Regions from separate parts of the Faecalibacterium sp. Marseille-Q4137 genome, predicted to be linked through region 2. Evidence: predicted binding sites of a transcription regulator. Region 2 holds the regulator's gene; the other holds the start of a gene.
The links. The regulator HrcA, encoded in region 2, represses chaperone genes, less so after heat shock. The targets are predictions, from matches to a motif close to TGTTAGCACTCNNNNNNNNNGAGTGCTAACA.

Region 1: a site for HrcA is predicted at 1,629-1,659, ahead of htpG (molecular chaperone HtpG). Genes of this name have one in related genera too.

Annotation. Positions count from the first base shown of each region.
Region 1 covers NZ_JAFREK010000032.1:15,089-18,500, reverse strand. The annotation lists gene J3353_RS12050 (ABC transporter ATP-binding protein/permease) at 1-366, shown strand, start outside; gene J3353_RS12045 (HD domain-containing protein) at 484-990, opposite strand; gene J3353_RS12040 (hypothetical protein) at 1,027-1,458, opposite strand; gene htpG (molecular chaperone HtpG) at 1,746-3,412, shown strand, end outside.
Region 2 covers NZ_JAFREK010000016.1:41,405-44,816, reverse strand. The annotation lists gene dnaK (molecular chaperone DnaK) at 1-372, opposite strand, end outside; gene grpE (nucleotide exchange factor GrpE) at 475-1,104, opposite strand; gene hrcA (heat-inducible transcriptional repressor HrcA) at 1,101-2,174, opposite strand; gene J3353_RS08215 (stage V sporulation T C-terminal domain-containing protein) at 2,527-3,069, opposite strand; gene J3353_RS08210 (Fic family protein) at 3,177-3,412, opposite strand, start outside.

The DNA of each region.
Region 1 (3,412 bases), on a different contig from region 2:
GTGGTCTCCTCCATTATGATCGGCATCATCACCTATATCAGCGTGCTGGAGCGCCGCAAGGAGATCGGCATCCTGCGTGCCATCGGTGCTTCCAAGCGGAACATCTCCGAGGTGTTCAACGCCGAGACCTTCATCATCGGCCTGTGCTCGGGCCTCATGGGCATCGGCCTCAGCAGACTGCTGCTCATTCCGGGCAACATGCTCATCCAGAAGATCGCCGTCGGCACCAGCGTAGTGGCCGTTCTGCCCTGGAAGGCCGCTGTGGTGCTGGTTGCATTGGCAACTGTGCTGACCATTCTGGGCGGCTTCATCCCCGCCAAAACCGCTTCCCGCTCTGACCCTGTCAAGGCTCTGAGAGCAGAATAAGATCACTTTTTCAAAGTGGCTGTTACACAAGCCCCAGCAAAAAAGACCAGAGTTGTTTCGCCAAAAGGCGTTACAACTCTGGTCTTTTGCTTTAATGTGAACAGTGCGGCGGCTTCTTTACCACTCTTCTTCGCCAGCGCCCACCCTTGTGCGGCGGAACATGCTCTCCACAATGGCGCAGTATTTATCCGCCAGACAGACGATGACCGCCTCGCGGCAGGTCGGGATATGGCGGAAAGTCAGGGGCCACATGTGGCTGGCAATGACGTTCTGCTCCTTTTTGGTAATGCCGAACACCCGCTGTGCATTCACACAGGCAGACCCCGGGTGGGAAAAGCCGTGCATCTCAAACAGATGCCGCAGGCCGTGGAAAGAGCCCTGCTTGTGCCAGTCATAGAGATAGAAATCATGGAGAAAAGCCCCCACGGCCAGCGTGGTCTCATCGGCTCCCAGATGGAAGCGGTGGTTGATCCAGCAGCTGACCACGACCACATTCTTGCAGTGCTGGTAGGTGGTCACATCACCGTGCTGGATAAACTCACGCATTTCCTGCACCTTGGGGTGATGGTCGTACTGTTCCAGAATAGCGGACAGGCGCTCCCGTTCCGTTTGTGAAAGCTGCATGGAAAATTCCCTTTCTTTTTGTCAGAAACGCCGGGCTCAGCTTCGCAGCTGAACCGGGTTGGAGCTGCCGAAGTTCTCAGCGGCCGAAGGATTTTCGCGGGTCAGGCTCAGGTCCACCAGATACTGCTTGCCGTCGCCCAGTGCTTCCAGCTCGGCCAGCTTGGCCTCGGCAGAAGCCTTGTCCGGGTACCACTGGATGAGGAAGAAGTTTTCCTCCTCCACGCCGTAATACAGCCACTGGCCGTCCGCCCGCAGCAGGTCGTCCAGATGATCCACCTCATCGCCATCGGTCAGGCCCAGGCCCTCCTCGGCGTAGACATTTTCAGGTTCCACCTGCAGCACTTCGATGACCTGAATGGCGCTCTGTAAGTATTCATCCTGCGAAATGCTCTTGTCCGAGCGTTCCCAGCCCGTCAGGAATGCCTGCATCAGCAGGTTCTTCACGGAGATCTCCGGCTTCATTGCCATAACATATTCCTCTTTCCTCGTTTGTTTCCGCTGACCAGTATACGCTAAAAATTGTGAAAGGTCAACTATTTCTTTATGAATTTTTTGTAGCAACGCACAAAAGGCATTTTGTTCCAGTTCATTTCTGAACTTTTTATGAAACCCCTTGATTTTTGACCCGCATCGGTGTATATTAGCACTCGAAAGATATGAGTGCTAAGAAGATGCAGCATCGGCTGCTTCTTTTGCATTGCCGCTCCTTTTGCGAGGGGCCGGATCTGAATACTGTACAAAAGAGGTTTTGTATTATGGCGAAGAAAGAATTTCAGGCTGAAAGCAAAAAGCTGATGGACATGATGATCAACTCCATCTACACCAACAAGGAGATCTTCCTGCGTGAGCTGATCTCCAACGCTTCGGATGCCATCGACAAACTTTATTATAAGAGCCTGACCGATCCTTCCGTGGGCATGAACAAGGGCGATTTCCGCATCCTGCTCACCCGCGACAAGGACAATCGCCTGCTGACTGTCTCCGATAACGGCATCGGCATGACCAAAGAAGAGCTGGAGCAGAACCTGGGCACCATCGCCCACTCCGGTTCTCTGGACTTCAAGAAGGACAACAAGGACGAGAACATCGACATCATCGGTCAGTTTGGCGTAGGCTTCTACTCCGCCTTCATGGTCGCCGACAAGGTCACCGTCATCTCCAAGGCATATGGTGCGGATGAGGCCTGGCAGTGGGAGTCCAGCGGTGCTGACGGCTACGAGCTGACCCCCGCTGAGAAGGAAACCGCCGGTACCGACATCATCCTGCACATCAAGGACAGCACCGATACCGACAATTACGAGAACTTCCTCGATGAATACGGCATCGTGGCCATCGTCAAAAAGTACAGCGATTATGTGCGCTATCCCATCCAGATGGAGCGGGAGAAGAGCCGCCAGAAGCCCGAACCCGATCCCAAGCCCGAGGACTACAAGCCGGAGTGGGAGACCTACACCGAGCTTGAGACCCTGAACAGCATGGTACCCATCTGGAAGAAGCAGAAGAGCGAGGTCACCGACGAGGAATACGCCAGCTTCTACAAGGATAAGTTCAACGATTATTCTGACCCCGCCCGCGTCATCGTGAGCCGCACCGAGGGCACCGCCAACTACAACGCCCTGCTGTTCGTGCCCAGCCACCGCCCCTATGATTTCTACACCAAGGAGTATGAGAAGGGTCTGGCTCTGTACGCATCCGGCGTGCTCATTATGGAAAAGTGCGCAGACCTGCTGCCCGATTACTTCAGCTTCGTCAAGGGCATTGTGGACAGCCAGGATCTGAGCCTGAACATCAGCCGTGAGATGCTGCAGAAGGACAACCAGCTCAAGCTGATCCACAACGCACTGGAAAAGAAGATCAAGAACGAACTGCACTCCATGCTGGTCAACGACCGCGAAAAGTACGAGGCATTCTGGAAGGAGTTCGGCCGCCAGATCAAGTTCGGCGCTTACTCTGATTACGGGATGCACGCTGAGCTGCTGCGCGACCTGCTGCTGTTCTGGTCTGCCAAGGAGCAGAAGATGGTCACCCTGCAGGAGTATGTGGACAAGATGCCTGCCGAGCAGAAGTTCATCTACTTTGCCGCCGGTGACTCCACCGATCGTCTGGCAAAGCTCCCCGCCGCCGAGCTGGTTCTGGACAAGGGCTATGATGTCCTGCTGCTGACCGAGGACGTGGATGAGTTCTGCCTGCAGATCATGCGCAGCTACCCCCGCAAGGATGCCGAGGGCAAGGACGGCACCGTGGAGTTCAAGAACGTCAACAGCGGCGATCTGGGCCTTGAGACCGAGGACGAGAAAAAGGCCGCTGAAGATGCCACCGCCGAGAACAAGCCCCTGTTCGATGCCATGAAGGACGCTCTGGACGGCAAGGTCAAGGAGGTCAAGGTCTCCACCCGCCTGAAGGATCACCCCGTCTGCCTGAG
Region 2 (3,412 bases):
GTCGTTGAAGTATGCAGGAACGGTGATGACTGCATCGGTGACAGTCTCGCCCAGATAAGCCTCGGCATCAGCCTTCAGCTTCTGCAGGATCATAGCGCTGACCTGCTGGGGAGTGTACTCTTTGCCGTTCAGGGTCACCTTGTGGTCGGTGCCCATATAACGCTTGATGGAAGCCACCGTGTTCTCAGGGTTGGTGATGGCCTGGCGCTTTGCGACCTGACCCACCAGACGGTCGCCGGTCTTGGTGAAGCCGACAACAGACGGGGTGGTGCGTGCACCCTCAGAGTTTGCGATAACAACGGGCTCGCCGCCCTCCATAACAGCCACGCAGCTGTTGGTAGTACCAAGGTCGATACCAATGATCTTACTCATAATGAAAGCTCCTCTCAAATTCAGAACGTTTTTTGTTTATATGATGCTCAAATGTTACCAAGCGGATGTTATATTTGAAAACCCTTGCGGGGTCTTGCAAAATCACTCTGCCACAACAACGGTGGCATGGCGGACGATCTTATCGCCCAGCTTGTAGCCCTTCTGGTAAACTGTGATCACGGTGCCGCTCTCCTGCCCATCGGGGGCGGGGATCTGCTGCACGGCATTCATAAAGTTGGGGTCAAAGGGCTTACCCAGCGCCTCGATCTCCTCCACATGGAGGACGCTCAGCGCCTTGGCGGCTTTGTCCAGCGTCATGGTCACGCCCTTCTTGTAATTCTCGTCGGTGGTGGGGGCGTTGGCCGCCATCTCCAGCGTATCCAGAATGGGGATGATCTGGTTCACGGCAAAGGACACGCCGTCGTTGAACTTCTGGTCAGCCTCACGGGTGGAGCGCTTGCGGTAGTTCTCATACTCAGCGGCCATCCGCAGCAGCTGATCCTTGGCCTGATTGGCATTCTTCTCAGCCGCGTCCAGCTTTGCCTTCACAGCCTCCAGCTCCCGGGCCTTCTTGTTGAAGAAGCCATCCTTTTTCTTGGGGTCTGCCGCTTCAGCGTTCGTCTCGGGAGCCGCTGCCTGCTCAGGTGCAGTTTCCGGGGCGGCCTGCTCGGCGGTGTTGGGCTCCACGGCAGGTTCTTCTGCCTGCGGGGTCTTTTTTGTTTCTTCGCTCATTCCAGGTCCTCCTTATAGATCACAGTCCGCCGGGGTGCGGCTGCCTGCGGGGTATCTTTTCGTTTGCCGCTCATTCCTTCGCCAAGCTGATCGGCAAAGGTGTGGAGCAGCGGCATCAGCTTCTGGAAGGGCATCCGGGTGGGGCCGATGAGGGCCACGGAGCCCCAGAGGCCTCCGCCCACCAGATACCGGTCACTCACGATGCACAGGCCGGGGATCTGAGGTTCCAGATCCTCGCCCAGCAGGATGCTTTCGCTCTGCTCTGCCGGGGGTGCAATGAGGGCGGCGGCCTGCTCTTCGTCGTTCAGCAGGCTCAGGATGCTGCCCACCTTGCCGTCCAGCTGGGGCCAGTCCAGCAGGTACTGCTCACCACCCAGATACACATGGGGCTGGGTGGAATCCTGCAGGATGGCGGCGGCGGCGCTGATCACCGGCACCAGCTCCGGGCTGATCTGGCTGCACAGCTCTGCAAGGAGCCGGGGCGACAGATCAACAGGAGCCACAAAGGTCAGGTTCCGGTTGAGCAGGGCGGCAAGCGCCGCTGCATTTTCCCGGGAAAGACCGGTGCGGACCCGCGCCACACGGGTGCGGACATAACCGGCAGTGGTCACAGCCAGCACCGCTGCGGCGCTGCGGCCCACCTGCACCACCTCGTAGTGGGCGATGCAGAGATCCTCAGCACAGGGGGTGCTGACGGCGGCGGTGCAGCCGCTGATGGCGGCCAGCGCCTTGGCGGCACCCTGTGCCAGCTTTTCCGGCTCGTGGTCAAGGCTCGCGAACACCGCGTCCACACGGGCGCGGGTCACACGGTCCAGCGGCTGGTCATCGGTGAGAAGATGATCCAGATAATAACGGTAGCCCTTGGCACTGGGGACACGGCCTGCGCTGGTGTGGGGCTGCTCCAGCAGACCCAGCTTGGTCAGCGCGGCCATCTCGTTGCGCAGCGTGGCACTGGAAACTGCCATATCAAAGTAGTTTGCCAGCACACTGCTGCCCACGGGCTCGCCCTCGAGGCCATACAGCGCAACGATCGCCTGCAAGACACGCTGTTTGCGTGCATCCATCGTCATAGCGCCTGCCTCCTTCGTTCGCTTTTTGTTCTTTAGCACTCCTTCTTCCTGAGTGCTAAGACCATTATATCCAATTTTGCGGCGCTGTCAATAGCTTCTCAGAAAAGTTTTGAAAGATTCATAATTCTGTCATAAAGCTGGCTACACCCTCTCAGTCAAAGCCTGACGGCTTTGCCAGCTCCCCCGAAGGGGGAGCCAAGGGCTATCCCAGATTCAGCAGCATCTGCCCTCTGTGATGTCTTGCCTCTCCCTTTGGGAGAGGTGGCATTGCGTAAGCAATGACGGAGAGGGTTCGCAACCTAAAAAAGCCGCCACACATCGCTCTGTGCAGCAGCTTCTCTATTATAAGGTATTATTCCTCCATCTGCTTTGCCAGAAATGCCGCCGCCACGTTCACCGCCTTGAGCTGGGCGGCATCGGGCTGGGCAGTGCGGTCCTCCGTAAGCAGGCCCACACTGCCGGTGACATCCCCCGCCGCAATGATGGGCACAGCGCACAGCAGCGCCCGGGGTGAGCCCTCACAGGGCAGCAACGCCTTTTCGGGGCTGCCATCGCTCTGGTAGGGCTTGCGGCTGTCCATCAGCTTTTCCAGCGGCTGGCTCACGCTGCGGTCGGCCAGATCCCGCCTGCCCGCACCGGATGCCGCCAGAATGCGGTCCCGGTCTGAGACAAAGGCCGTCAGGGCAAAGCACTTGCTCAGCACATCCACATACTGGGCCGTCACCCCGCTCAGTTCCCCCATGGGCGAATACTTTTTGAAGATGACCTCACCGTCCCCCGTTGTAAAGATCTCCAGCGGGTCTCCCCTGCGGATGCGCTGGGTGCGGCGGATCTCCTTGGGGATGACCACCCGCCCCAGCTCATCGATGCGGCGCACGATGCCGGTTGCTTTCATAAGGTTCCCTTCCTTTCCATGTTCCGGTTTTGCTTCCAGATTTCTGTGAAGTATGGTTATTCTGTGGAAACAGGAAGGGAATTATTCATTCAGCTCCTGCCGGAGCCTTACCTGCGCACATACTGCGTCTTTCTGCCCGCGCCGATCCTCTCCAGAACGCCCTCCTCTGTCAGTTTTTTCAGCGCGCTTTCAATCGAGCTTGTACCAAAGCCCGGGCAGGCCTCTGCGGCCTCCTGTTTTGTAAAGGCTCCCAGCTTTTCCATCGCATAACTGCGCACTCGTTCGTACGCCGTCACGCGCTTCTGTCCCCCGCCAACCAGATCGACCCGCTGCTCAAAATCCT